4 regions of the Comamonas koreensis genome follow, and region 3 is predicted to be linked to each of the others. Evidence: predicted binding sites of a transcription regulator. Region 3 holds the regulator's gene; each other region holds the start of a gene.
The links. The regulator LexA, encoded in region 3, represses DNA repair genes until DNA is damaged. The targets are predictions, from matches to a motif close to ACTGTATNNNNATACAGT.

Region 1 (7,015 bases), 570 kb from region 3:
CGCCAAGCTGATGCAGGAAACCTGCAACGAGATCCTGGCCGAGCTGGGCCTGGAAAACGATCCGCTGTTCGCACTGGCCAAGCAAGTCGAGAAGATCGCTCTGGAAGACGACTACTTCGTCTCGCGCAAGCTGTACCCGAACGTGGACTTCTATTCGGGCATCGTGCAACGCGCCATCGGCATCCCTGTGAAGCTGTTCACCGGCATCTTCGCGCTGGCCCGCACCGTCGGCTGGATCGCCCAGCTCAACGAGCAAATGGCCGATCCCGAGTACAAGATTGGCCGTCCACGCCAGCTCTACACTGGCTCGGTGGTCCGCGACGTGCAACCTATCGCCAAGCGCTGATAGCACCGGCCAGGCGCTGCCTGGCCCTGCACCAGACCCTCTCCAAAAACCCGCTTCGGCGGGTTTTTTTATGGCGCTGGTCCTATTAATCACTTGTTAAGCTAGCCAGCCGACCATGGCGGGATGAATTTCTTTGCCCGGTTTATCACCCCCACAGGCAAGGCCGCCGACACCGCGGCGTTTCCGCCCCACTCGGCCGCGTTGCCCTTCAGCGCCGACCTGGCCACAACCAGCAGTAGCCCGCCCGCACGTCCCGTGTGGCTGTGGAGCCTGGTCGTCAGCCTGTGGCTGGCCAGCGTGGGCAATCTGGCCTTGTGGAAGGCCCTCTCGCAGGCAGACGGCCTGAGCAGCGCCCAGCAGTGGGTGCTGGGCCTGAGCCTGGGCCTGGCCATTGCCTGCGCTTGCTGGGCCCTCTTGAACCTGCTCAGCTGGGGCCGCGCCGCCAAACCGGTGATGATCGCGCTGTGCTGGATCGCCGCGTTTGCTGCCTGCTTCATGCTGAACTACGGCATTGCCATCGATGCCTCGATGCTCGTCAATGTGCTGCAAACCGATGTGAAGGAAGCGGCCGACCTGCTGCACTGGAGCTTGGTGGTCACCGTGGGCGCCATCGCTATTCCCCCCACCTGGTGGATCTGGCGCCAGACCCTGCCCCACCGCAAGGGCTGGCGCCCAGTGCTCCAGCAGCTGGGCATGGTGCTGCTGGCGGTCCTGGCCATGGCCGTCGTGGTGGTGGCGGGTTTTCGCCCCATCTCGTCAGCCATGCGTAACCACACCAACCTGCGCTACATGATGAACCCGCTGTCCACCGTCTACGCCGCAGGCAACCTGGTGGCCCAGCAAATTCACCACCGCGACACCACGCTGTACCCGATTGGCGAAGATGCCAAGCTGGGTGCCAGCTATGCTGGCCAGACCAGCTTCCCGATCTATGCGCTGGTCGTCGGCGAGACCGGCCGCGCCGGCAATTTTGCGACCAATGGCTATGAGCGTCCCACGACGCCTTTGCTGTCCGCCCGCCAGGACCTCGCCATCGCCACCAACGCCTGGTCCTGCGGCACCAGCACCGCCGTGTCGGTGCCCTGCATGTTCTCCCACCTGGGGCGCAGCAGCCAGGACAGCAACAAATCCTATGAAAACCTGCTCGATGTCTTGCAGCGCGCCGGCCTGGCTGTGCTCTGGGTCGAGAACCAATCGGGCTGCAAGGGCGTTTGCGCCCGCGTGCACAACGCCAATACCGAGACGGACCTGCCCGCCGCGGCCCGTAAGGCGCTGTGCCAGGACGGCGAATGCGTGGACATGGCCCTGCTCGAAGGCCTCGATGAACGCATCAATGCGCTGCCCGCCGAGCAACGCGCCAAAGGCGTGGTGGTGGTGCTGCACCAGATGGGCAGCCATGGCCCGGCCTATTTCAAGCGTTCGCTGGGCCAGGACAAGCGCTTCAGCCCCGAGTGCAACAACGTCAACCTACAGTCCTGCGACCGCGCATCGCTGATCAATGCCTATGACAACAGCGTCGTTGCCACCGACCGCATGCTCGGCAGCCTGATCGACTGGCTCGCCAGCAAGGGCCAGCGCCAGCCCACGGCGATGATGTATGTGGCCGACCATGGCGAATCGCTGGGCGAGAACAACATCTACCTGCACGGCCTGCCCTACTCCGTCGCACCCGATGTCCAAAAGCATGTGCCCTGGATCACCTGGCTCTCGCCCGCGATGCAGCAACGCATGGGCATCAGCACCAGCTGCCTGCAGCAGGCCGTGGGCACTGCCCGCATCAGCCACGACAACCTGTTCCACTCGATGCTGGGCCTCACCGATGTGCAGACCGCGCTGCACCAGCCCGATCTGGATATTTTTGCCAGCTGCAAGGGCCGCTCTGCACCGCCCGCCACTTTGGCGCACCTGGCGTCTGCCTCTGCTCCAGCAACCGTTGCAGCGCAGCCGCCGACCACGGTCGCTGCTGCACGCAAGCGCGGCTAAAACAGCGTGCCCTGCCCCGGGTGCGGCGCCTGCGCGGCGCCCGCCTGGCGCACTGTCTGCTGCAGCTGCTGGGCGCGCCAGGCCTCAAAACCGCGCCAATCCATCTCTTGCCGCTCGCGCCCATAGCCCAGCTGCGCGCAGGCCCGCACAAAGCGCTGGCGCACCAGGTCGGCCCACAGGCCCTGGCCTTTCATGCGGCTGAACGACTGGCTGTCATAGCTCTTGCCGCGCAGCCGGTCGGCCTCGCTGATCTGGTGCAGGTCGCGCACCCGCTGCATTACCCGGGCTGCGCGCTGCGGGTAATGGGCCTGCAGCCACTGCTGGAACACGCCGTTGAGCTCCCAAGGCAGGCGCAGCACGGTGTAGAAGGCCGTGGTGGCGCCGGCCTCGCGCGCGGCCGCCAGCACCTCTTCCATGTCCTCGGTCAAAAACGGAATATGGGGTGCGACGCTCACCCCGACCGGAATGCCGGCCTCCGCCAGTTGGCGTATGGTGCGCAGCCGCCGGTGCGGCGCCGCAGCCCGGGGCTCGAGCAGGCGGGTCAGCTGTGGGTCCAGGCTGGTGATCGTGATGTAGACGGCCGCCGCATTCTTGCGCGCTACAGCGGCGATCAGGTCGATATCGCGCTCCACCGCACTGCTCTTGGTGATCAGTGAAAAAGGATGCTCGGCCTCACTGAGCACCTCGATCAGCTGCCGCGTCAGGCCCAGCTCCCGCTCGATGGGCTGGTAGCAATCGGTGGCCGAGCCGATATTGAGCGAGGCCGGCTGGTAGCGCGGGCGGCTGATCTCGGCCTTGAGCACCTGGGCAATATTGGTCTTGGCAAACAGCTGGGTTTCAAAATCCAGCCCCGGCGAGAGGTTCAGGTAGCTGTGGTACGGCCTGGCATAGCAGTAGATGCAGCCATGCTCGCAGCCCCGGTAGGGGTTGACCGAGTGATCAAAGAAGATATCGGGTGAGTCGTTTTTCTGGATCGCGCTGCGCGCCCGCTCCGCGTGCACCTGGGTCGGCAGGCTCTCGGCGTCCTGCTGCCACCAGGCGCCTTCTTCCAGATCCAATTCTGGATCAGCGCCGACGGCCGCTTGAGCAGCTGCTGGGGTCCAGCCATCGTCGGCCCATTCCCGCACATCGCTGGCAAAACGGTGGCGGGGCGTGCCAACCGCGCCGCGCCCCTTGCGGGCCACCGGCAGTGGCACACGCACCGGCACAGGCCCATCCAGCTCGTCCGCGCAGCGGTGCAGGGTCTGTGCGTCTTCAAACGGGGCAGAGTCAACGGTGTGGGTGGAGGGATGGCGGGCAGGCATACTAACGGATTATGACTGTTTTTATATACAGTATTTCATGCATTGTCCGCCATCCCGGCAGCCTCTGCAAGCGCCGCCTGCACCAGGGCTATTCGCACCGTTTTGGTGCGAAATGGGGCATAGCCTACATTCGGGGATTACATACTCCGGAGGAAGTTTTCATGTCTCGCAAACCCCAACTCATCCTGTCATCCCTGGATGTGGACCGCCTTGAAGCGCTGCTGGAGGCCATGCCGGCCAGTGCCTTCCCCGGCAAGGCGGATCTGGAGGCCGAGATTGCCCGAGCCGATATCGTGGAGCCCAGCGATATTCCGCCGGATGTGGTGACGATGAACTCCAGCGTCAACTTCGACATTGCCGAATCGGGCAAGCAGTTCCAGCTGACCCTGGTCTACCCCAAGGACCTGGACGACACCAGCAGCAAGATTTCGGTATTTGCACCGGTGGGCAGTGCGCTGCTGGGCCTGGCGATTGGCGACCAGTTGGCCTGGCCCTCCGTGGGAGGAAAGACCATGACCGTGCGCGTGACCGGCATCAGCTACCAGCCCGAGCGCGCTGGCGATCTGCACCGCTGAGCGGCCAACAGACCAGAGCCGGCAAAGGGCGTGCTTACATCGACAAGCGTGCGCCCACCAGGGTCACCAGCAGACCGCCGCCGACCAGGCCCAGCTCCCAGCGAGCCACAGAGCGCAGGCTGGGCGTGCGCGCCTCCACCCCCAGGTAGAGCGCGCGCCCGGCCAGCAGCGACAGCGCAAAGGCCAGGCCCATGCCCAGCCAGTTGAGCCAGGGCTGGCTGGGCCAGACATGCGAGACCACCGCGTTGCACAGCACCACGATGGAAAAGTGCACCAGAAACACCGAGTAGCCCATTTGGCCGAGCGACTGCAGCCAGCGCACGGGCGCCTGGCGGCCCAGCCAGTCGACCAGGCGGCTGTCGTGCGGCAGGCGCATCAGCCACAGCAGCGCGACGGCGCCGCACAGCGCCACCGCAATGCGCAGGCGGAAATCGACCTCCAGTGACACGAGACCCAGCGCCAGCAGACAGGCCGTCCAGGACCAGGGCTTGGCGCTTTGGCTGCCCCAGAAGGCCAGCATGCCCATGCCATAGGCACCGATAAAGTAAACAAACCACATGTCCAGCTCACTGTGGCGGTTGAACACCAGGAGCGACATGGCCGTCAGCGCCAGAACCACCCACTGACCCAGCTGCAGGCCCAGCCACTGGCGGGCCCAGCGGCGGCTCCATGCAAACAGCAAGGTGACGGCGGCAAACAGCTGGAAGTCAATCGCCACGTACCAAACGCCGGCCGACAGCGCATCTTCGCCGCTGATGTCCTGCAGCATCAGCGCATTGGCGATCAGCTGCTGCCAGGTAGGCTCGGCGGGGACGGAGTCGTGGGCAAACCAGGGCCGCACCAGCGCTGCGATGAGCACGGCCAGCAACAGCGCGACGGAGTAAGGCGCGAGCAGGCGCAGCGCGCGCTGGCCGATCTTGGCCAGTGGGCTGCCAAAGCGGGCCACACCTTGCGGGGCCAGGCTGGCCGCCGACAGAAAGCCGCCCATGACCAGAAAAATCTGCACGGCAATGCGCGCATATTCCGCCAGCCAGTCAATGATGCCGGGGGTGACTTGCGCTGCGACATCCGACATCGGGCCGTAGAAAGCCAGGTGGTGCCAGACGATGGCAGCACAGCAAGCCCCTTTGGTCATGTCCAGCCACAGATTTCGTTTGTTATGGGTTGTTGTGGTAGGCAAGATAGTCTCTGGCCAGCGACACCACAATGGGCAAGCCATGGCAGCGCAGGCTGGCAATGTTCTGACAAAGGTGTGGCACCGCGCGCGCAGTGCCACTGCCTGTGTAACGCCTGGGGATCCGCGCCCGTTGACGCTGCCGCCCCGCTGATCGAGCGAAATCTGCCTTCTTTACACGGCGCCGGGTGGTTGGCCGGGTGGCGGCGGCCTGGGCATTTCAGTGCTTCCAGAAAAAACCGATAATCACAGCCATGAAACAAGCCCCAACGCCGCTGCCCGAGCTCACCCGCCAATTCGTGTCACATTTTGGCGAGATGGGCAGCCGCTGGGGCATCAACCGCACCGTGGGCCAGATCTACGCGCTGATCTTTCTCTCGCCCCAGCCGATCAATGCCGACGAGATTGCCGAGGGCCTGTCGTTCTCGCGCTCCAATGTCAGCATGGGCTTGAAGGAGCTGCAATCCTGGCGCCTGGTGCATATGCGCCACCAGCCGGGCGACCGGCGCGAATACTTTGAAGCGCCGGCTGATGTCTGGGAGATCTTTCGCACCCTGGCCGAAGAGCGCCGCCGCCGCGAGATCGAACCCACGCAGTCGATGCTGCGCTCGGCCCTGCTGCAGGAAACCCATTCCGCCGATGAGCAGTACGCCCAGCAGCGCATGCAGGAGATGTACGACCTGATCGACAAGCTGATGACCTGGTTTGACGATGTGCAGCGCCTCAACCCCGACACCGCCCTGCAGCTGATGGGCATGGGCAGCGCCGTCACCCGGGTGCTGACCCTCAAGGACCGGCTGACCGGAAAATCGCCCGCCCGCAAGGAAGGCAACGACTGAGATGCTGGCCCTGCAAGCGCCGGCTGCCATTGCCGAGCGGCTCTGGCCCGGCAGCACCTGGCCCGCTGTGGTGCCTGGCCTGATGCCCGGTCATGGCCTGCCCACGACCGAGATCGCCGGCGATTTTGTGCTGCTGGACCACCTGGCCGCGGCCCAAGAGACCTGGGGGCGCGACGCCCCGTTGGCCATGCTGGGCCAGGACTGGTGGGTGTTTGCCTGCTCGGGCACCGGTGACGCCTGGCTGCTGAGCCGTGACCAGCAGCAGGCCGTTGCCTTTCTGGACCACGCTGCCGGGCCTGATGCCCTGCCCCAGCCGCTGGGTATCGATGCCGGGCAATGGCTGCAACTGGCCAATCTGATGGCGCAGCTCGAAGCTGCGCAAGACCAGGGGCTGGACCAGGGGCAGGATGTGGTACTGCAAGCCTTGGCGCTGATGGAGCAACTGGCACCAGGCTTATCCGCCCACTACCCCTACACGCTGGCCTAACGCGCTGGCACAGCAGTGGCTGTCTTGGGCGCCAGCACAATGCGCAGGCCTTGCTCCTGCACCTCCATGCGCTCGACCGTATAGCCCAGGCCTTGCAGCAGCATGCGCTGGCTGGCCGGCAGCTCATAGACCAGCAGGCCTTGCAATACCTGCTCGGCCAGGCGGGGCGCATAGGTCTGGAACATGCCCTGGTAGGCAGCAGGCACGCCCTGCATCTGCAGCTGCTGCACACGCACGTTGTGCAGGCGAATGCTGGCGTCGGCGTCATCGAAGGCCAGGCCAAAATCCAGGGTCATCTGGCCAGGGT
Region 2 (7,015 bases), 670 kb from region 3:
CTCGCCGATCTCGAAGGTGAGGATGCGGCCACCCACCGAGGCGCAGGCCACGTGGCTGGCATCGGCCAGCGGCTGGCTACCGCTGCTGCCCGAGATATGCGAGGGGGCGCAGAGCGTGTCGCCCTCGTCCAGGCTGACAAAGGCCTTGCCGCCCTTTTGGCGTGAGACCATGTTTTCCACCAAGGCCGTGAAGCCATACCCCGCGCTGCTGGCCAGCAACAAATGGGCCGACAGCGGACCGGCAAAGTAGTACTGGATCTGGGTGCCCGCTTCCAGCTCCATCAAGGTGGTCACCGGCTGGCCATCACCGCGGCCGCCGGGCAGGTTGGCCACGGCGACCGAGTAGACCCGGCCGTTGCTGCCAAAGACCAGCAGCTGGTCGACCGTGCGGCATTCAAAGGTGCCATAGAGGCTGTCACCCGATTTGAAGCTGAAGCTGTCGGCCGCATGGCCGTGGCCGGTACGCGCGCGCACCCAGCCTTTTTCCGACACGACGACGGTGACCGGCTCATCGACCACCTTGACTTCGGCAACCGCCTTTTTCTCTTCCTGGATCAAGGTGCGGCGCGCATCGGCGAACTGCTTGGCGTCCGCTTCGATCTCCTTGACCATCAGGCGCTTGAGCGAGGCGGGGTTGGCCAGAATGTCTTCGAGCTTGCCCTGCTCTGCGCGCAGCTCGCTCAGCTCCTGCTCGATCTTGATCGCTTCCAAGCGGGCGAGCTGGCGCAGGCGGATTTCCAGGATGTCGTCGGCCTGGCGCTCGCTCAGGTCAAAGCGCGCCATCAGCGCGGCCTTGGGCTCGTCGCTGGCGCGGATGATGGCGATCACCTCGTCGATATTGAGCAGAATGGTCTGCCGGCCTTCCAGGATATGGATGCGGTCGAGCACCTTGGCGAGCCGGTGCTCGGAGCGGCGCGTGATCGTCGTCTGGCGGAACTCGATCCACTCTTCCAGCATCAGGCGCAGCGACTTTTGCGTGGGCTTGCCGTCGATGCCGATCATCGTCAGGTTGACCGACGAGGAGCTCTCCAGGCTGGTGTGCGCCAGCAGGCAGGTGATCAGCTCGGACTGCGGCGTCTTGCCGGTCTTGGGCTCGAACACCAGGCGCACGGCCGCATCCTTGCTCGACTCGTCGCGCACCACATCGAGCAATGACAGCACCGTGGCCTTGAGCTGGCTTTGCTCCTGGGTCAAGGTCTTCTTGCCGGTCTTGATCTTGGGGTTGGTCAGGTCCTCGATCTCTTCGAGTACCTTTTGCGAGGAAACGCCCGGCGGCAGCTCGTTGACGACCAGCTGCCACTGGCCACGCGCCAGCTCTTCGATGGTCCAGCGCGCACGCACCTTGATCGAGCCGCGCCCCGTACGGTAGGCGTCGGCAATGTCCTTGTCGCTGCTGATGATCTGGCCGCCACCGGGGAAGTCCGGGCCGGGGATGATCTGCTGCAGGTCGAAGTCGGTCATCGCCGGCTTCTTGATCAGCGCCACGCAGGCATCGGCCACCTCGCGCAGGTTGTGGCTGGGGATTTCGGTGGCAAGGCCCACCGCAATGCCGCTGGCGCCGTTGAGCAGCGAGAACGGCAGGCGCGCCGGCAGCTGGCTGGGCTCCTGGGTGGAGCCGTCGTAGTTGGGCACAAAGTCCACCGTGCCCATGTCGATCTCGTCGAGCAGCAGGCTGGTGATCTTGGACAGGCGCGCCTCGGTATAACGCATGGCCGCTGCGCCATCGCCATCGCGGCTGCCAAAGTTGCCCTGGCCGTCGATCAGCGGGTAGCGCTGGGCAAAGTCCTGGGCCATGCGCACCAGCGCGTCATAGGCCGATTGGTCGCCATGCGGGTGAAAGCGGCCCAGCACATCACCAACGACACGGGCGCTTTTGACCGGCTTGGCCGCCGTCGCGCGGTTGGGGCCGCTGTAGCCCAGGCCCATGCGCTCCATCGCAAACAGGATGCGTCGCTGCACGGGCTTCAAGCCATCGCAGACGTCTGGCAGTGCGCGGCCCTTGACCACCGACAGCGCATATTCCAGATAGGCGCGCTGCGCGTAATTGCCCAGGTCCAGGCTGTCGCCGTCCTCGGGCACCGGGTTGGACAGCAGGTCCTGACCGTTCTCTTCACTCATAGGGGTTCAGCTTTCTTTGCTTGTGGCACGGCTGCGCGCGGCTGGCTTGGGTTCGATTGTTTATTCAGCGGCGTGGGCAGCAGGACATCAGATATCAATTTCGACCTCGTGGCCGTGCAGCTCCATCAGGTCGCGGCGGGCCGCAGCCTCGCCCTTGCCCATCAGCTGGGTCATGACCTCACGGGTTTGCAGCACATCGGTCTGGCTCAGACGCACCGGCAGCAGGCGGCGGGTGTCCGGGTTCAGCGTGGTTTCCCACAGCTGCTCGGCATTCATCTCGCCCAGGCCCTTGAAGCGGCTGACCTGGCATTTCTCGCGCGGCACACCATCCTTGGCGGCCTTGTCGAAGATGGCATGCATCTCGGCCTCGTCGAGCGCATAGACCTTGGCCGCAGGCTTTTTGCCCCGGGCAGGAATATCGACGCGAAACAGCGGCGGCCGCGCCACACAGACATGGCCCTTGTCGATGAGCTGCGGGAAATGCTTGAAGAACAGGGTCAGCAGCAGCACCTGGATGTGCGAGCCGTCCACGTCGGCATCGCTCAGGATGCAGATCTTGCCGTAGCGCAGACCGCTCAGGTCCACCTCGTCATCGGGGCCATGCGGGTCCACGCCAATGGCTACCGAGATATCGTGGATTTCGGTATTGGCAAACAGGCGGTCGCGGTCCACTTCCCAGGTGTTGAGTACCTTGCCGCGCAGCGGCAGGATGGCCTGGGTTTCCTTGTCGCGGCCCATCTTGGCGCTGCCTCCGGCCGAATCACCCTCGACCAGAAACACCTCGTTATAGGCCAGGTCGCGGCTTTCACAATCGGTCAGCTTGCCGGGCAACACGGCCACGCCGCTGCCCTTGCGCTTTTCCACCTTCTGGCCGGCGCGCTGGCGCGTCTGCGCCGCCTTGATCGCGATCTCGGCGAGCTTCTTGCCGTATTCGACGTTCTGGTTGAGCCACAGCTCCAGCGCTGGCCGCACCATGCCCGAGACCAGGCGTACGGCATCGCGCGAGTTCAGGCGCTCCTTGATCTGGCCCTGGAACTGGGGATCGAGCACCTTGGCCGAGAGCACATAGCTGGCACGGGCAAACACATCCTCGGGCATCAGCTTGACGCCCTTGGGCAGCAACGAGTGCAGCTCGATAAAGCTCTTCACGGCCTGGAACAGGCCATCACGCAGCCCGCTTTCATGCGTGCCGCCCGCCGTGGTCGGGATCAGGTTGACATAGCTCTCGCGCACCGGCTGCCCTTCATCGGTAAAGGCCACGCACCACGATGCCCCTTCGCCCTCGGCAAAATGGTCATCGCTGCGGCCGGCAAAACCCTCGCCCTCGAACACGGGGATGATCGGGTCGACCGGCAGGGTCTGCAGCAGGTAGTCCTTGAGGCCACCCTTGTACTGCCAGGTCTGCGTCTCGCGGCTCTTGTCCTGCGTCAGCTGCACGCTCACGCCGGGCATCAGCACGGCCTTGCTCCGCAGCAGGTGTACCAGCTCGCCCATCGGCAGGTGGCTGGATTCGAAATACTTGGCATCGGGCCAGACGCGCACCGTCGTGCCCTGCTTGCGGTCCCCGCTGACCATCGCGCGCACCTGCAGAGGCTCGACCACATCGCCACCGGCAAAGGCCATCGTGGCGACCGAGCCATCGCGGTGCACCGTCACCTCCATGCGGGTGGCCAAGGCGTTGGTCACCGAAACCCCCACGCCATGCAGACCGCCCGAGAAGCTGTAGGCGCCGCCCTGGCCCTTGTCGAACTTGCCGCCCGCGTGCAGGCGGGTGAACACCAGCTCCACCACCGGCGCATGCTCTTCGGGGTGCATGCCAAACGGAATGCCCCGGCCATCGTCCTCGACACTGATGGAGCCATCGGTGTGCAGATAGACGCGGATCTTCTTGCCAAAGCCGGCGAGGGCCTCGTCGGCCGCGTTGTCGATCACCTCCTGGATGATGTGCAGCGGATTGTCGGTACGGGTATACATGCCCGGGCGCTGCTTGACCGGCTCAAGCCCCTTGAGAACCCGTATCGAGCCCTCTGCGTATTCACTGGTAGACGTGTTTTTGCTTGCCATAACTTTCCATTCTAGCGGCTGCCATTGTAAATAGCTGTATAGATAAACAGGTGGAACTTGTTGACGATTCACGACGCTTGGCCGCAAAAGCCTGCAATGGGCTTGGACAGCCACCGGGCAATATGCGGGCGACAGCCGGTTTTTGGCGTTGGAGTAACAATTTCTAGAACGTGCTTACGATCTCCCCGCGCGTAGAGACCGCAATCACGTTCTTAAATAACGAGACACATCCCCTGACTATGCAAAACAACGCACAACGATTGTCCATGGCCCGCGTGCTGCTGTGTGGCGGCGCCGTAGTGACCCTGTCCATGGGCATCCGCCACGGTTTTGGCCTCTGGCTGCAGCCGATCACCCAGGAGATGGGCTGGACGCGTGAGTCCTTCGCCTTGGCGCTGGCGGTGCAAAACCTCAGCTGGGGCCTGATCGGCATCTTTACCGGCATGCTGGCCGACCGCTTTGGCGCCAGCAAGGTGCTGGTCTGCGGCGCGCTGCTGTACGCGCTGGGCCTGGCCGGCATGGCCTGGGCGCCCAATACGCTGATGTTTGCGCTCACCGCCGGCCTTTTGATCGGCATGGCGCAAACGGGCACCACCTATGCGGTGATCTATGGCGTCATCGGGCGCCAGTTGCCAGCCGAGAAACGCTCCTGGGCCATGGGGGTGGCCGCGGCCGCGGGCTCCTTTGGCCAGTTCTTCATGGTGCCGGTCGAGGGCCAGCTGATCGCCAGCCTGGGCTGGCAGAACGCGCTGCTGGTCTGCGCAATCCTGGTGCTCACCATCGTGCCGCTGGCCATTGCGCTGCGCGAGCCCAATTTCCACGCGCTCAAGCACAGTGCTGCCGGTGGCGCGCAGCAAACCATTGCCCAGGCTGTGGCAGAGGCCTTTCGCAACCCCAGCTTTTTGCTGCTGACCGCAGGCTACTTTGTCTGCGGCTTCCAGGTGATGTTCATCGGCGTGCACATGCCCAGCTACCTGAAGGACTTCGGCCTGCCGCCGCATGTGGCCAGCTATTCGCTGGCGCTGATCGGCCTCTTTAACATCTTTGGCACCTACCTGGCCGGGTCGCTCGGCCAGCGCATGGCCAAGCGCTACCTGCTCTCGGGCATTTATTTCATCCGCGCCATCGCCATCGTGGTTTTCCTGCTGGTGCCCTTGTCGCCCTGGTCGGTCTATGTCTTTGCCGCAGTGATGGGCTTTTTGTGGCTGTCCACCGTGCCGCTCACCAACGGCGCCATCGCGCAGATCTTTGGCGTGCAGCACCTGTCCATGCTCAGCGGATTTGTGTTCTTCAGCCACCAGATCGGCAGCTTCCTGGGCATCTGGTTGGGCGGCTACCTCTATGACCGCACCGGCAGCTATGATGTGGTTTGGTATGTGGCCATTGGCCTGGGCGTATTCGCCGGCCTGGTCAATCTGCCGGTCAAGGAAGAGCCCGTGCAGCGGCTGCCGCTGGCGGCCTGATAACCGAACTTTCATGCAACAGCCTGCACCACCCACCGCCCCCACTGCTGGCGCCGCGCCGCTGCGCGGCTGGCAGCGCGCCGCCATCTGGCTACTGGTGGCGGTGCTGCTGGCGCTGGTGTTCATGCTCTACGCGCAACCGGAATTCATGGTGCAGATGGCTGACCATGTCTGGGCCTGTTTCTAGCGCATGCCCCATAGCCCCGCCCCCTCGCCCTGGATCACCCGCTTTGCGCCACTGATACCTGCAGGCGCCCAGGTGCTGGACCTGGCCTGCGGCCAGGGCCGCCATGCCCGCTACCTGCAGGCCCAGGGCTTGCGGGTAACCGGCGTTGACCGCGATGGCGCGGCGCTGCAGTCGCTGCAGGCGGACACGGCGGGAGAATGGCTGCTGGCCGATGTCGAAAACGGGGCCTGGCCGCTGGAAGGCCGGGCGTTCGACGCGGTGGTCGTCACCCACTATCTGTGGCGCCCTCTATGGCCGCACATTCTGGCCAGTGTGGCGCCCGGCGGGCTGCTGCTGTACGAGACCTTTGCCCAAGGCAATGCCGCCTATGGCAAGCCTTCCCGGCCCGACTTCCTGCTGCAGCCCGGCGAGCTGCTGCAAGTCTGTGCCAGCTGGTCTGTCATCGCCTATGAGGCAGGGCTGCTGCGCAACCCGGACCGGGTGGTGCAGCGGATTGCGGCACGCCGCCCGCTGGACGGGGCGCCCATCCCGGCTGCGCTGCTGGCCTGAGCCCCGGCCCGCTTTGCATAACTTTGCGGCGCACGCAATGGCGCCCGCTCCTGCGCCAAGCCAATAGGCATGCGGTTTTCGCTTTGTCACACCTGCCACAAAGCTGGCCCAACTTCCTCCACATTTGGCTCCTATAGTTCAGTCATGGGCTCTGCGGAGAGGCGTAAACACACTCCAGTTTCTCTGTTTCACCCGCTTCTTTCTGTCCCACACCAGATCGCGGCCTGGCCGCAGAGCCTCTTTTTACAAAGGAATGCCATGAGTTCTCAACCACTTCGCCACCGTCTGCTGTGCAGCACCGCCGTGACTGCAGCCCTCTGGATCGCCACCGCCCAGGCTTACGCGGCCAGCCCCGCCAAGCCCGCGCCGTCCAAGCAAGCCATTGAGGCCTGCCAGGGCAAGAAGGCCGGCGAAGCCGTGCAACTGACACTGGACAACGGAAAAACAGCCAAAGCCACCTGCCGCATGGTCGGCAAGCAGCTGGTGGCGCAGCGCGGCGCCTCCATCGGGCCCTAAGGGCCGGTGATGACGTCCTGATCAAGCAACCCTTTTACACACCCACGCACTGTGTAAGAGAATAGCCGGGCAGGCATTGCGTCTGCCCGTTTTGCAGTTTGTGCCCACACCGCCATTG
Region 3 (7,015 bases):
CAGCCGGGGGCAGGCTCGGTGATATGACGGTGCCCGCCGCGCCGCGCCCCTGGAAGTAGCCTTCGTCGGCAAGGATGCGGTAGGCCAGATCGACGGTGCCGCGCGCCAGGTTCAGCTCGGTGGCCAGCGCCCGCGACGCAGGCACCCGGTCGCCGGCGCGCAGATGGCCTTGCGCAATGGCGGTCTTGAAGCGCTGGCAGATCTGCAGGTACATGGGCAGCTGCAGGCTGCGGTCCACCTGCAGTGGCAGCGCATGTAGGGGATCGGTGTGGGCGGGGTCTGAAATCATGGCATCCCTATCTTGGCCTAGTCATTTTTGCATTTCTTGGCTCTTTTGGCTTGGCCAAGACAACTGCATACTGCCTATCAGCAACGGAATTCACCGACGCAACCCAGCCATGGAGATAGCTATGCAAACCCGACTCGACTTCTACACCGCCGACCCCGCCATCATGAAGGCCCTGATGGGCGTGGAAAACCAGATTGCCAAGGGCAGCCTGGACATTCTGCTCAAGGAACTGGTGCGCCTGCGCGCCTCGCAGATCAATGGCTGCGCCTTTTGCCTGGACATGCATGTGACCGATGCGGTCAAGGCCGGCGAATCCAGCCGCCGCCTGGCCACCGTGGCCGCCTGGCGTGAGACGCCGTTCTTCAGCGACCGCGAACGCGCTGCGCTGGAGTGGACCGAGGCGCTGACCCTGGTCTCGCACAACCATGTGCCCGACGCCGTCTGGGAGGCCGTGCGCCCCCACTTCACGGATGCCGAGCTGATGGAGCTGACGGCAGTGATCACCTCGATCAACAGCTGGAACCGCTTTGCGATTGCCTTTCGCAAGATGCCGGTTTAAGAAGCTAGCTCCCGGCGTGGCGCAAGACGGCCTATGAAAGTCCTGGTTCTGGGCGGCTGCAAGCTGCTGGGCGCGAAGGTGGTCAGCAATCTGCGGCAGCTGGGCTACCCGGTGGTTGCGGATGTGGACCCCAGGCTGCCAGCTGCGCTGCATGGCGCCCAGGTGCTGATTGATGTGCGCGAGCCACCTGTGATGGAGACGGCCGATGCGCTGGCGAGCTGGGCGAGCATATGCCGCCAGCTAAATGCCGCCATCGCCGCTGCAGCAGTGGCGCACCATATTGCGCTGTCGGCCTTGGGGGTGCAGCGCTTGCAGCACAGCGGCTACTACCAGGCGCTGGCGCTGCGAGAGCAGCTGATCCAGGCAGGCAGCACGCCTTATACGGTGCTGCGTGCCGCACCCCTGTACGAAAGTCTGGCACGGCTGGCACAGGGCAGCCCTGCCGGTACGGCGCTGACCATGCCCGTAGCGCGTATGCAGGCGATGGCCGCAGAGGACCTGGCGATGTTGGTGGCCGATGCCGCGCTGGCGCAGCCGTTGGATGGCTGCATGGAGGTGGCCGGGCCCCAGAAGATGGCGATGGCCGACTGGATGCAGCAGTACCTGCGCTTGCGCGGCGACCCGCGGGAAGTGCTGGGCGATGCCCACGCTCTGTATCGGGGGGCGTTGCTGGACGGTGACAGCTTGCTGCCCACGGGACCCGCTCGCCTGGGGCGGACCACGCTGGCGGCCTGGGTCTGCAAATGCAGTGCGGCTTGATGCCCCAGGCATTGGCTGGACACCGGGGTGTGATTATTTTCAAACGATTGGACGACTGATGACCCGTACCTTGCTCTTGAACTGTGGCCCCCATGGCCAGGCCAGCCATGGCTACCAACTGGCGGCCGATATGCTCGCCGAGTTGGGCCTGGCGCAGCAGCCGCTGCGCGAGCGCGACTTGGTGGCCACCCCGATACCGCCGATCAGCCGCGACTATGCGCTGGCGATCACCGCCAATGCGAGCGCGGATGCACCGGCGCTGGCCTGGTCCGAAACGCTGATCAAGGAGTTGGAAGACAGCGATCTGCTGATGATTCTGACCCCCATGCACAACTTTGCGGTGCCGGCCACGCTCAAGCTCTGGCTGGACCATGTGATCCGCATCCACCGCAGCTTTGCATCCACGCCTGAAGGGAAGATCGGCCTGATGAAAGACCGGCCCACCTTGGTGTTGGTGAGCTCGGGCGGCTTCCACACGGGCCCCCGGGCCCGGCAGGAAGATTTTCTGACGCCTTACTTGCGCTATGCGCTGGCCTCCATCGGCATCCGCAATGTGCATTTTGTATTGCTGCAAGGCCTGGTATTTGGCCCCGATGCCGTCGCCGCTGCGGTGGATAGCGCAAGAGATACCTTGCGGGAGCAGCTGGCGCCCTTCAAGCAGCAGGCGCTGGAGGTGGTCGCTGCTGCGCGCTGACAGCACGCGTAGCTGGTGCAAGTGGGCAGCAGGGAGCGATGGCTGACAGCGCGGGGTGCCCAGCGCATGGGCCTTGCACCACCAAGGCCTGGCCTGGACGGCAGGGAGGGGTGCTGCTGGACTGGGCAGGTCTGTACTGCCGTTGCACCTGTCTTGCATGTTGCCCAGACTATCTCAGCGTCGTTCTGGAAACCCTCCGGTAGGCTGTTGCCTGGCTGCTCACACCTAGCCGGCCGCACCTAGCCGGCCGCACCTAGCCGGCCGCACCTAGCCGGCCGCACCTAGCGGCAATCGGGTCTGCCTGCGGCAAGATGCCGCGCCGGGGACGCTGAGCCCCATGCGCAAACCTTCGGCTAGTCTGGCCCTGTTTGCGGCGTTCAACGCATGCTGGGGGCCAGACTTGATCCCCGCCCTGGGCGGCGGCTTAGACCGCGTGCAGATGTTCCAGCCGCTCCAGGCGCTCGAGCTCGGCACAGATATCGGCCATGCTGCCCGACATGGCCCAGCGCATACCTTTTTGGCGGTGCAGGCTGGCCGGTTGGGCCCAGTACATCTTGATGGGCGCATCATTGGCGGCCTGGGCGCTGCAGCGCTGCACCGACAGGAAGGGGCGGGTGTGGGACTGCGCAGCTGCTGAGAGGCGACGGCGCGCAGCGGGTTTGCGCGGCAGGCGGATGCGGTCGATGGGGCGCTGCACTGGTGCACCATCGGCAGGCGAGTCAACGCGGGGCGTGTCCATGCAGGAGGTATCCGCGCCTGACGTATCCACGCTGGACTGAGCTACCGGGCCATCGAGCAAGCTCAGCTGCTGGGCGGCGCCGCGCTGTACAGCGGCAGAGGACGCGGTGGCAAAGCAGTGCACCTGGGCGGCCAGTTGGCCGTCATTGGCGGCGCCATGGCCGGGGCGGCGGCGGTTGCTGCGCACAATGGCACGCTGGATGGACTGGAACCAGGGCAGGCCGGCGACGAGGGAAAAAGGCGCAAGCGCGCGCAATGCATCTGCTACAAGCATAGGAGACTCCTTGGTATACGGGTAACAGCAGGATTGCGCAGGGCGAGCGCATCCCCCAGGGCTGTGGGCCAAGAGCCCACAACGCCCGCTACCTGGGGTTGCGCAGAAAAGGGAGGGCCGAGGGGGCCGCTAGGCCTAGTTCAGCATCGTGTTGCGGATCAGGCCCACGGCAATGCCTTCGATCTCAAAGGGCTCGCCGGGCTGCACGATGATGGGCAGGTAATCCGGGTTTTCGGCCAGCAGTTCAATGCCGTCCTTGGTGCGCTGGAGGCGCTTGACGGTGACATCATCGCCCAGGCGCGCCACGATGATCTGGCCGTTGCGGGCCTCGCGCGTGGCTTTGACGGCCAGCAGATCGCCATCGATGATGCCGACATCGCGCATCGACATGCCGCGCACCTTGAGCAGGTAATCGGGCTGCTGCTGGAACAGGCCGCCCTCCACGGTATAGGTTTGGTCGACATGCTCTTGCGCCAGGATGGGCGAGCCGGCCGAGACGCGGCCAATCAGCGGCAGGGCCAGCTGGGCGAGCTCTTGCACCACACGGCCCAGGCCGGCCGTGGCATTGGACACGCCTGCCAGCGGCGACGAAAAGCGCGTGCCACGTGCGGCATTGATAGAGCGCACAGTATCGCTTTGCAGGCGAATCCCCCGGGAGGTGCCGCTGACCAGCTCGATCACGCCCTTGCGGGCCAGCGCCTTGAGATGGTCTTCTGCCGAATTGGCCGATTTGAAGCCCAGTTTGCTGGCAATCTCGGCGCGCGTTGGCGGGGCGCCGGTGCGCGAAATGGCGGTCTGGATCAGGTCCAGAATTTCTTGTTGGCGCGCGGTCAGTTTGGGATGGTCTCGCATAAGATCTCCGTGTGATCTGCGGTGCCGGGCAGAAGCAAAGCCACTGTGCATCCCAACACCTGTATATCAATCCAGTACCTGTATTTTTAACCAGTTTTTTGCAGGAGGCAAGCCTTGCAGCCAAAAATTTTGATCATCGGCACCGGCGGCACCATTGCCGGCATGGCTGATGACGCCGAGAAACCCGGCCAATACCGCGCGGCCCAGCTGTCCATCGCGGCCTTGCTGGCGGGCGTGAGCGGTATTGAGACTGCGGCGGCAGGCCCGCTGGATGCGGTGCAGATAGCGCAAATTGATAGCAAGGACATGAATGACGAGGTCTGGCATGCGCTGCTCAAGCGCTGCGATGCGGCCATGCACGATGAGACCGTGCGTGCTGTTGTTATCACCCACGGAACCGATACGCTCGAAGAGACTGCCTGGTTCCTGCATTGCGCTTTAGGGCGCCTGGCCAAGCCCGTGGTGCTGACCTGTGCCATGCGCCCGGCCAATGCCTTGATGCCCGATGGCCCGCAGAACCTGAAGGACGCCGTGGCCGCCGCTGCGGCGTTGGCTGCGGATGGCCAGCCGCTGCTGCGCGAGGTCGTGGCCGTGACGGGCGGCGGCGAGCTGCACAGCGCGCGCTGGCTGCAAAAGGTGCATCCGCACCGTTTGCTGGCCTTTTCATCGGGCGAGCAGGGGCCCCTGGGCTGGGTGGATGGCGTGACCGTGCGCCTGCGCCAGGGCTATGCCTCGCCGGCACCAGGCGCAGCGGATGGCTACACCGGCAGCCAGTGGCTGGCCGCCTTGCCTGCCCCCGCCAGCCAGCCCTGGCCCTGGGTGGAGATCGTGACCAGCCATGCCGGTATGCGCCCCGGGCTGGTGGACGCCCTGCACGCCCAGGGCATCGACGGTCTGGTGGTGGCAACCACCGGCAATGGCACCGTGCATGAGCTGCTTCTGGAGGCGATAGCGCGCGCACGCCAGCAAGGTCTGCCGGTATGGCGCAGCAGCCGCTGCAGCGATGGTGTGATCAGCGATGCGGTGTTGCCTGGAGTGGCCGATTTGGAAAAGGACTTGGCGGTGGCCTTGACGCCCTACAAATGCCGGGTCAGCTTGCAACTGGCGCTGGCGCAGGTCCAAGCCAAGGCCTAAAGCAGCCGCCGCATGCCGGTCTGCTGATGGCATGAGCAGGCATTAAAAAAGCCACTGTCGCAAGACAGTGGCTGTGCGGATAAGTCTGAGCGACTTATCAGGCCTGCAGCGCGGCAATGGCGCGCTGCGTGATCTCTTCGACCGAGCCCATGCCGCTGATGGCGCGGTACTTGGGGGCGGCGGCCGGGTCTTGGGCGGCCCAGCTGCTGTAGTAGTCCACCAAGGGGCGGGTCTGGTTGCTGTACACATCCAGGCGCTTCTTGACGGTTTCCTCCTTGTCGTCTTCGCGCTGCACCAGGGGCTCGCCGGTCACATCGTCCAGGCCTTCAGTCTTGGGCGGGTTGAACTTGACGTGGTAGGTACGGCCGGAAGCGGGGTGGCTGCGGCGGCCGCTCATGCGCTCGATGATGGCCTCAAACGGCACATCGATCTCCAGCACATAGTCGAGCTTGACACCGGCGGCCTTCATCGCGTCGGCCTGGGGGATGGTTCGGGGGAAGCCGTCAAACAGGAAGCCATTGGCGCAGTCGGCCTGGGCGATACGTTCCTTGACCAGATTGATGATCAGATCGTCACTGACCAGCTGGCCGGCGTCCATCACGGCCTTGGCTTGCAAGCCCAGCGGCGTGCCAGCCTTGACGGCAGCACGCAGCATGTCGCCGGTGGAAATCTGGGGAATACCGTATTTTTGGCAGATGAAGGCAGCTTGCGTACCTTTGCCGGCGCCGGGTGCTCCCAAAAGAATTAATTTCATGACGGTCCTTGGAGAATAAAAAACTTGCACGGCAAAAGCGGGCACTAAAGCCCGCTTTTACACAAAAAAACTGGGCTTGAGCATATCACGCATCAGGGGATTGTCAGCGAACTGGCACCAATACCGTGTCTCGGCTGCGCGAGACAGGCATGCTGCGCCTTTTAGCTTACGGTGCGCTTGCATCGGTGGCCGTCGCGGTGCAGGGTAGGCACGCGGGTTACATCACCGCGCCCAGCAGCTGGCGCACGCGCACCAGGTCTTCGGGCGTATCGACGCCCGAGCCAGGGATCTGCCGCGTCACATGCACGGCGATGCGGTGGCCATGCCAGATCGCGCGCAGCTGCTCGAGCATCTCGATTTGCTCGGTCGGGGCCTGGCTGAGCGTAGGGAAAGTATGCAAAAACTGGGCGCGGTAGCTGTAGATGCCCATATGGTGCAGCGGCGCAAAACCGGGCGTGCCGGTGGTGCCGGGGTTCTTCCACCAGGCCATATTCACAAAATCACGGCCCCAGGGGATGGGCGCACGGCTGAAATAGCTGGCCAGGCCCTGTGCATCGAGCACCACCTTGACGACATTGGGGCTGAGCAGCGACTCCAGATCAGCAATCGGGTGCGCGACCGTGCCCATGCTGGCCTCGGGCCGGTCGCTGAGCAGCGCCGCGACCGCATCGATCAGCGCCGGCGCGATCAAGGGCTCGTCGCCTTGCACATTGACCACGATGTCATCGCCGCCCAATTGCAGCACATTGCAGGCCTCGGCCAGGCGGTCGCTGCCACTGGGGTGCTTGGGCGAGGTCATCACCGCTTGCACACCATGCTTTTTGCAGGCGTCGATGATGCGCTCGTCATCTGCAGCCACCACCACGCGCTGGGCGGCGCTCTCCTGCGCGCGTTTGGCCACGCGCACCACCATGGGCAGGCCGGCGATATCGACCAGGGGCTTGTTGGGCAGGCGCGAGGAG
Region 4 (7,015 bases), 1.8 Mb from region 3:
CGAGTCGACCAGTGGCACCACTTCGAGCGGCACATCCTTGTGCTGGATCGGCGAGAGGTCTTCGGACTTGCGCGCGCGGATGCGCTCTTCGAGCAGGTGCAGGGGCTTGATGCCGCGCGCCAGCGCCAACCAGACCAGCAGCACCGCCAGCGGCAGGATGACGAACTGCGGCAGCATGACGCCCTTGATGATTTCGGTGGCCAGCACGCTGCGCTTCTCGCGCGTCTCGGCAACCTGGATCAGCGCCAGGTTGGGCTCGGGCAGCGACAGCTGCACCCAGATCCAGGCGATGCGCACATCCACGCCGCGCAGCTCGCCATCGCGCAGCTGGACCATGCCGACGCTGCGCTCCAGGTCCTTGGCGGGCATGGGCAGGGCCGATTCGCCCGCGAGAAACATGCCCGACGGGGTGGTCACCTGGTAGTACACCTTGTCGGCATCGTCGGCGCGCAGGATCTCGCTGGCCGGCAGCGGCAGGTTGAAATAGGTTTTGCCGCCTTGCACCCCCACCAGCTGCGCCAGCGCATGGGCGTTGTATTCGAGCGCGCGGTCAAAGGGCTTGTTGGCCAGGTCCTGGGCCACCAGCCAGGTCAATGCCAGCGATACGGGCCACAAAAGCAGCAGCGGCGTGAGCATCCAGTCAAGGATCTCTCCGAACAAAGATCGCTGCTCGCTGCGAAACAGGGCCAAGGCTGTCCTTGCGTGAATGGGGCCGGGGGCGGCCATCGCCCCGCTGTGGCCGGAGGGTGGAGGTCAGTGCGGGGCCGGTGGCTGGATCTTCTCCAGGCAATAACCCAGGCCACGCACGGTGGCAATGCGGATGGGGCCCTTTTCTATCTTCTTGCGCAGGCGGTGGATATAGACCTCGATCGCATTGGTGCTGACCTCCTCGCCCCATTCGCACAGGCGCTCGACCAGCTGGTCCTTGCTGACCAGCCGCCCCGAGCGCTGCAGCAGCACCTCCAGCAGGCCCAGCTCTCGGGCCGAGAGCTCGAGCATGCGGCCGTCGAACGTGGCCACACGCCCGGCCTGGTCGTAGGCCAGCGGCCCATGCTGGATCAGGCTGGTGCTCATGCCCACGCCCCGGCGCGTGAGCGCCCGCACACGGGCTTCGAGCTCGGACAGCGCAAAGGGTTTGGCCATGTAGTCATCGGCGCCCAGGTCAAGGCCTTGGACCCGGTCGTCCACGCTCTCGGCGGCGGTGAGAATCAGCACCGGAATGGCCGAGCCCCGGGCGCGCAGCTTTTTGAGCACTTCGAGCCCATGCATGCGCGGCAGGCCCAGGTCCAGAATCAGCAGATCAAAAGCATTGTTGGCCATCAGGGCGGCATCAGCCTCGGTGCCATTGGAGACATGGTCGACCACGGCGCCGGAGTTGCGGAGACTGCGCAGCAGGCCATCGGCCAGCACCTGGTCGTCTTCGGCAATCAGTATTCGCATGCAGTCTCCTATCGGTGTTGTCGTCGTGATGTGGATGGTGCCAATGATTCTAGGCGAGTCCATGGCCTGGCTGGCTACCTAAGCATAGATCAAAGCGGGTGAGCCGCGAGGCCGTGGTGCGCCGCGCTGGCCTCCTGCTTTTTTGTTGCAAAGACGTAAATCCGGCCGGGCCGTCATCAAACCGGGGCAGGCCTCACGTAGGATAGCGCCTCGTCTTGACCAGAACACGCGGGCACCCGGCCTGTGGCTGGTGGGGGGAGATTGCAGCAGGTGGTGATGAAACCAGGGTCCAAGGTACAGGTCAGATGGCAGGCGTCGCAGCGGCAGCGCCGCTTGGTCGCGGTGACGGCCCTGCTGGTGCTGACCGCCCTGTACCTGCAGTGGCACCACGTCATTGCCATGCCGGGGCAGACCGATGCGCTGCAGTCTGCACCGCGCTCGGCACCGCCTGCCAACCTGCCGCACTACCGGGCCAGCATCGATGCCAAGGTGGTCAGCGGCATTGCCGACAACCTCTCAGGCCTGGCCTTCAACCCCGAGACCCAGACCTTGTTTGCGGTGACCAACCGCCCGCCCCAGATTGCCGAGCTGAGCACCGATGGCCGCTTGCTGCGGCTGGCGCCGCTGCATGGCGCCAGAGATACCGAAGGCATCGCCCATATCCAGGGCGACTGGTTTGCGATTGCCGACGAGCGCAGCAACCGCATCTACTGGGTGCAGTTTGGCAAGGGGGTGACCGAGGTATCGCTCGACCACAGTCCCTATGTGCAGCTCAATGACATCGCCATCAAGAATTTTGCGCTTGAAGGCCTGGGCTGGGATGCCAAGCGCCAGCAGCTGCTGGCCGTGACCGAGAAATGGCCGATGCAGGTGCTGGTGATGGATGCGCCGCTGTCCAAGCTCAAGCCGGGCCTGGTCGATATGAAAGTCTCGACCTGGGAGGTGCCGGCGGTGGACGACATGCCCAGCACCGATCTGGCCGCCATCGAGGTCGATCCGCGCAGCGGCAACCTGCTGCTGCTGGGGGAGGAATCGTCGGTGCTGTACGAATACAGCCGAGCCGGTGACCTGCTCAGCGTGATGCCGCTGTGGGCCGATATGGCGGGGCTGGCCGAGCGGGTGCCGCAGCCCGAAGGCCTGGCGATGGACCACAGCGGCAACATCTACATCGTCTCCGAGCCCAACCTGTTCTACAAATTCGAGCGCAAGCGCCGCTGAACGCGGCAAAGCGCAACCGCTCAGCTGTCGGCCCCATAGACCTCCAGCCCCAGCTGTACCACGGTGGCGACCTGCTCGCCGACCTCGGCGCGGAACTCCGCCTCCGCCTGGGTGACGGCCCGCTCAAACGCCTGCAGCCACAGCAGGCCGGTCTCGGTAAAACGCACGATGCGGGCGCGGGCATCGCGCGGGTCGCGCTCGCGGGTCACCAGGTTCCAGGCTTCGCACTGGTCCACCAGCTGGGCCATGGCCTGCTTGCTCATGCCCGCGCGCGCCGCCAGGTCCACCAGGCGGTCGCCGGCCAGCGACAGGTGGCGGGTGATGTGGACATGGGCGGCGCTCACCTGGTCGCGCTCGGCCAGGTGCGACAGCGCCAGCGGCACGGCCTCGTCCTGGGCCATCAACTGCAGCACACGGGCATCAAAACGGCGCATCGCGTGGCCCAGCAGGCGGCCCATATGGGTCAGGCGCCAGCTGTCATCGGGCAAATGGGGCAGAAGAATGGGCATGGCGAGCAGCCTAAAAAGGCTGAAAAAGGGCGAAGTCGCTATTGTGCATATAGTCAACTAAACTGACTAAAAAAATGCTTCTATAAAATATACCCATCCCATAAACTACTGTTCAAGCATCCAGGCTGTATATGCAAACAGCTGGATCTCCAGATCGACGACATGACCATCAAACGCAAGGAGAAATCCATGAACGCACCCGCCACCAAACCCGAAGCCAACAGCGAAAAAGCCAAGGCCCTGGCCGCCGCCCTGGCCCAGATCGAAAAGCAGTTCGGCAAGGGCACCATCATGAAGCTGGGCGAAGGCGAAGCGGTGTCGGACATCCAGGTGGTGTCGACCGGCTCGCTGGGTCTGGACATTGCGCTGGGCGTTGGCGGCCTGCCACGCGGCCGGGTCATCGAGATCTACGGCCCTGAATCCTCGGGCAAGACCACCTTGACCCTGCAGGTGATTGCCGAGATGCAAAAGCTGGGCGGCACCTGCGCCTTCATCGATGCCGAGCATGCGCTGGACACCAGCTATGCCCAAAAGCTGGGCGTGAACCTGGGCGATATCCTGATCAGCCAGCCCGACACCGGTGAGCAGGCGCTGGAGATTGTGGACAGCCTGGTGCGCTCCGGCGCGGTGGACCTGATCGTTGTCGACTCGGTCGCGGCCCTGACCCCCAAGGCGGAAATCGAAGGCGAAATGGGTGACCAGCTGCCCGGTCTGCAGGCCCGCCTGATGAGCCAGGCACTGCGCAAGCTCACCGCCACGATCAAGAAGACCAACTGCATGGTCATCTTCATCAACCAGATCCGCATGAAGATCGGCGTGATGTTCGGCAGCCCCGAGACCACCACCGGCGGTAATGCACTGAAGTTCTACGCCTCGGTGCGCCTCGATATCCGCCGCACCGGCACCATCAAGCGTGGTGACGAGGCCATCGGCAACGAAACCAAGGTCAAGGTGGTCAAGAACAAGGTATCGCCCCCGTTCAAGACGGCCGAGTTCGACATTCTGTTTGGCGAAGGCATCTCGCGCGAAGGCGAAATTCTGGACATGGGCGTCAATGCCCGCATTATCGAGAAAAGCGGTGCCTGGTACGCCTACAACGGCGAGAAGATCGGCCAGGGCCGTGACAACTCGCGCGAGTTCTTGCGTGAGAACTCCGACCTCGCCATCGAGATCGAGAACAAGGTGCGCGAGAGCCTGAACATCAGCCTGCGCCCCGCCGAAGACGGCGTGGTGGACGGCCCGGTAGCGACCGGCACCGAAGGCTGATAGCCGCCTAGCCACAGCGCTGAGAATAGCTGCTTGTGCACAGAACCTGTGCGCAAGCAGCTATTTGTTTTATAGCAATTTGAACCGATGTCTTTCAGCAAACTCTCCCTCAAGGGCCGGGCGCTGCGCTATCTGGCGCAGCGCGAGCATTCGCGTGCCGAGCTGCTGGCCAAGCTCGGCCCCCATGTGCAAGAGGGCGAGGACCTGGCAGCCATCCTCGACGAGCTCGAAGCCAAGGGCTTCATCAGCGCCCAGCGCGTGGTCGACAGCGTGATCCACACCAAGGCCGCCCGCTATGGCGCCAGCCGCGTGCTGCAGGAGCTGCGCCACAAAGGCGTGGATGCCCTGCTGATCGCCGATGCCCGCGAGCGCCTGCGCAGCACCGAGCTGCAGCGCGCCCGCGAGGTCTGGCAACGCCGTTTTGGCGCGCCGCCCGAGAGCCCGCAGGAGCGGGCCAAGCAGATGCGCTTTCTGGCCAGCCGGGGGTTTGGTGGGGATGTGGTGCGCCAGGTGCTGCGCGGCGGAGATGACGATTAGCGGCTGAAGAGTGCCCCGCCGGGCTGCGCAGATGTGCGGCCCGCAAAGCCCCAGCCACGCGGCCCGTGCCCCGGCTGGGCGACAATGGCGGCCATGAGCACCGCCGAACAGCCCAACAACCCCCTCCATGGCCTGACCCTGGAGCACATCCTGAACGAGCTGGTCGCGTACTTTGGCTGGGAAGAGCTGGGTGAGCGCATCCCGGTGCGTTGTTTTTGCCTGGACCCGAGCATCAACTCCAGCCTGCGCTTTTTGCGCAAGACGCCCTGGGCGCGCGAGAAAGTCGAGGGTCTGTACCTGTTCATGCTGCGCGAGAAAAGGCGCAGCGGCGCCTGAGGCCTCGTCGCCCGCAGTGCGGCGGCGTCCTTGCTGTGCAGCGCTGTCCTACTTGCAGGCGGGCTGCGAGCCGCTAGGCTAGTCGTCTGTGCAAACAGGAGACCGACGATGACCGCAAAAAATACCGTATGCCTCTGGTACCAGGGGGATGCGCTCGATGCCGCGCAGTTCTATGCCCGGACTTTTCCGGACAGCTCTGTGGGCGCCGTGCACCGCGCGCCGGGGGACTACCCCGATGGCCGGCAGGGCGATGTACTGGTGGTGGAGTTCAACGTGGCGGGCATTGCCTGCATTGGGCTCAACGGCGGGCCGCATTTTCAGCACAATGAGTCCTTTTCCTTCCAGATCGCCACGGACGACCAGGCCGAGACCGACCGCCTGTGGAACGCCATCGTTGGCCATGGCGGGCAGGAAAGTGCCTGTGGCTGGTGCAAGGACCACTGGGGCATCTCCTGGCAAATCACGCCCCGCATGCTGACTGCGGCCATGTCCGACCCCGACCGCGCTGCGGCCAAGCGCGTGTTCGAGGCGATGATGGGCATGACCAAGATTGACATTGCCGCGCTGGAAGCGGCGCGCAAAGGCTGAGCAGTCAGCCCTGTGCTGCTTATGTGCTGCGGGTACACCACCAGCAGATCAGCGAGCCGGCGGTCACCAGCATCACCCCCTGCCAAAAGCTCCACGACGGCTGCACCTGCAGCCAGACGGTGCCTACCAGCGCCGACAGCACGGGCGTGAAGTACGAGCCCACGGCCATCACCGTGAGGTTGCCCGCGCGCAGGCCATGGTCCCAGCAGCTGTAGCCCAGCGCGGTGAGGCCGCTGAGCATGCACAGCTGCACGATGGCCGGCAGCGACAGGTGCAGCGCCGGCTCATCGCTGAGCGCGTACTTGACCCAGAGCACCGCGCCCACGCCCCAGAGAAAGGTGGGCAGCGCATTGGCGCCATGCGCATAGCGCTTGGCGATGACCGAGTAGCAGGGCCAGAGCCAGGCGGCCGAGAACGCCAGGCCATAGGCGAGCGGGTTGCTTTGCACATTGGCCCAGAGGCTGGCGATGGACAGCGCGCTGTCGCCCTTGAGCACCAGCACGATGCCGGCCATGGCCAGCAAGACCCCGGGCACCAGGCCTGCGCGAAAGCGCTGCAGCCCAAAAACGGTGGCCAGCACAATGGTCAGGCTCGGCCACAGGTAGTTGATCATGCCCAGCTCCAGCGTCTGGCCCCGGTTGCTGGCAAAGCCCAGCGACAGCGACAGCGCGATCTCGTAGAGCACAAACAGCAGGCCGCAGCCCCAGAGGTAGACCGGGTGCATGGCGCGCAGCTGCGCCAGGCGCGGGCGGCCAAAACGCAGCGTGACTAGCAAGGCCCCCAAGGTAAACACCGCTGCCGCCCCGCCAATGGGCCCCAGGTGCTCGGCCACGCTGCGAAACAGGCCCACTGACGTGGACCAGCACAGCACGGCCGACAGGCCAATCAAGGTGGCGCGTTGCGAAGCGGCCTGGGAAGAGGGCGTCGGGGAGGAAGACATGGGAGCGCGGCTGGGTGCAGGGACAGCTGTGAAAAGCAGCCTTGCATCCTAGCCGGAAAAGCACAGCTCTGCAGGCCTGGTAGCCAGCATCGAGCTGCTACCTGGCTGCCATTCAGTGGCGCCCGGCAGGTTGTCGCAGTGTGGCTTGGGACGATTAGCGCTTAGGCGATATGGCTGCCAA

Region 1: the regulator LexA is predicted to act here: its motif matches at 3,648-3,665, upstream of F0Q04_RS09515 (PA0069 family radical SAM protein).
Region 2: the regulator LexA is predicted to act here: its motif matches at 4,216-4,233, upstream of F0Q04_RS09050 (DNA topoisomerase IV subunit B).
Region 4: the regulator LexA is predicted to act here: its motif matches at 3,292-3,309, upstream of recA (recombinase RecA).

What each region holds. Positions count from the first base shown of each region.
Region 1 is NZ_CP043575.1:2,127,779-2,134,793, reverse strand. It holds gene F0Q04_RS09525 (citrate synthase) at 1-346, shown strand, start outside; gene F0Q04_RS09520 (phosphoethanolamine transferase) at 470-2,329, shown strand; gene F0Q04_RS09515 (PA0069 family radical SAM protein) at 2,326-3,519, opposite strand; gene rnk (nucleoside diphosphate kinase regulator) at 3,795-4,208, shown strand; gene F0Q04_RS09505 (acyltransferase family protein) at 4,243-5,427, opposite strand; gene F0Q04_RS09500 (GbsR/MarR family transcriptional regulator) at 5,637-6,221, shown strand; gene F0Q04_RS09495 (hypothetical protein) at 6,223-6,708, shown strand; gene F0Q04_RS09490 (DUF1439 domain-containing protein) at 6,705-7,015, opposite strand, start outside.
Region 2 is NZ_CP043575.1:2,023,839-2,030,853, reverse strand. It holds gene parC (DNA topoisomerase IV subunit A) at 1-2,118, opposite strand, end outside; gene F0Q04_RS09050 (DNA topoisomerase IV subunit B) at 2,206-4,182, opposite strand; gene F0Q04_RS09045 (MFS transporter) at 4,422-5,645, shown strand; gene F0Q04_RS09040 (hypothetical protein) at 5,659-5,832, shown strand; gene F0Q04_RS09035 (class I SAM-dependent methyltransferase) at 5,836-6,381, shown strand; gene F0Q04_RS09030 (hypothetical protein) at 6,640-6,897, shown strand.
Region 3 is NZ_CP043575.1:2,695,500-2,702,514, forward strand. It holds gene F0Q04_RS12110 (PLP-dependent aminotransferase family protein) at 1-289, opposite strand, end outside; gene F0Q04_RS12115 (carboxymuconolactone decarboxylase family protein) at 411-848, shown strand; gene F0Q04_RS12120 (SDR family oxidoreductase) at 882-1,607, shown strand; gene F0Q04_RS12125 (FMN-dependent NADH-azoreductase) at 1,666-2,301, shown strand; gene F0Q04_RS12130 (hypothetical protein) at 2,726-3,313, opposite strand; gene lexA (transcriptional repressor LexA) at 3,449-4,165, opposite strand; gene F0Q04_RS12140 (asparaginase) at 4,280-5,299, shown strand; gene adk (adenylate kinase) at 5,397-6,053, opposite strand; gene kdsB (3-deoxy-manno-octulosonate cytidylyltransferase) at 6,271-7,015, opposite strand, start outside.
Region 4 is NZ_CP043575.1:913,769-920,783, forward strand. It holds gene F0Q04_RS04185 (sensor histidine kinase) at 1-690, opposite strand, end outside; gene F0Q04_RS04190 (response regulator transcription factor) at 754-1,440, opposite strand; gene F0Q04_RS04195 (SdiA-regulated domain-containing protein) at 1,717-2,658, shown strand; gene F0Q04_RS04200 (MarR family winged helix-turn-helix transcriptional regulator) at 2,679-3,167, opposite strand; gene recA (recombinase RecA) at 3,357-4,433, shown strand; gene recX (recombination regulator RecX) at 4,521-4,970, shown strand; gene F0Q04_RS04215 (VF530 family DNA-binding protein) at 5,055-5,306, shown strand; gene F0Q04_RS04220 (VOC family protein) at 5,415-5,894, shown strand; gene yddG (aromatic amino acid DMT transporter YddG) at 5,914-6,834, opposite strand; gene F0Q04_RS04230 (hypothetical protein) at 6,996-7,015, opposite strand, start outside.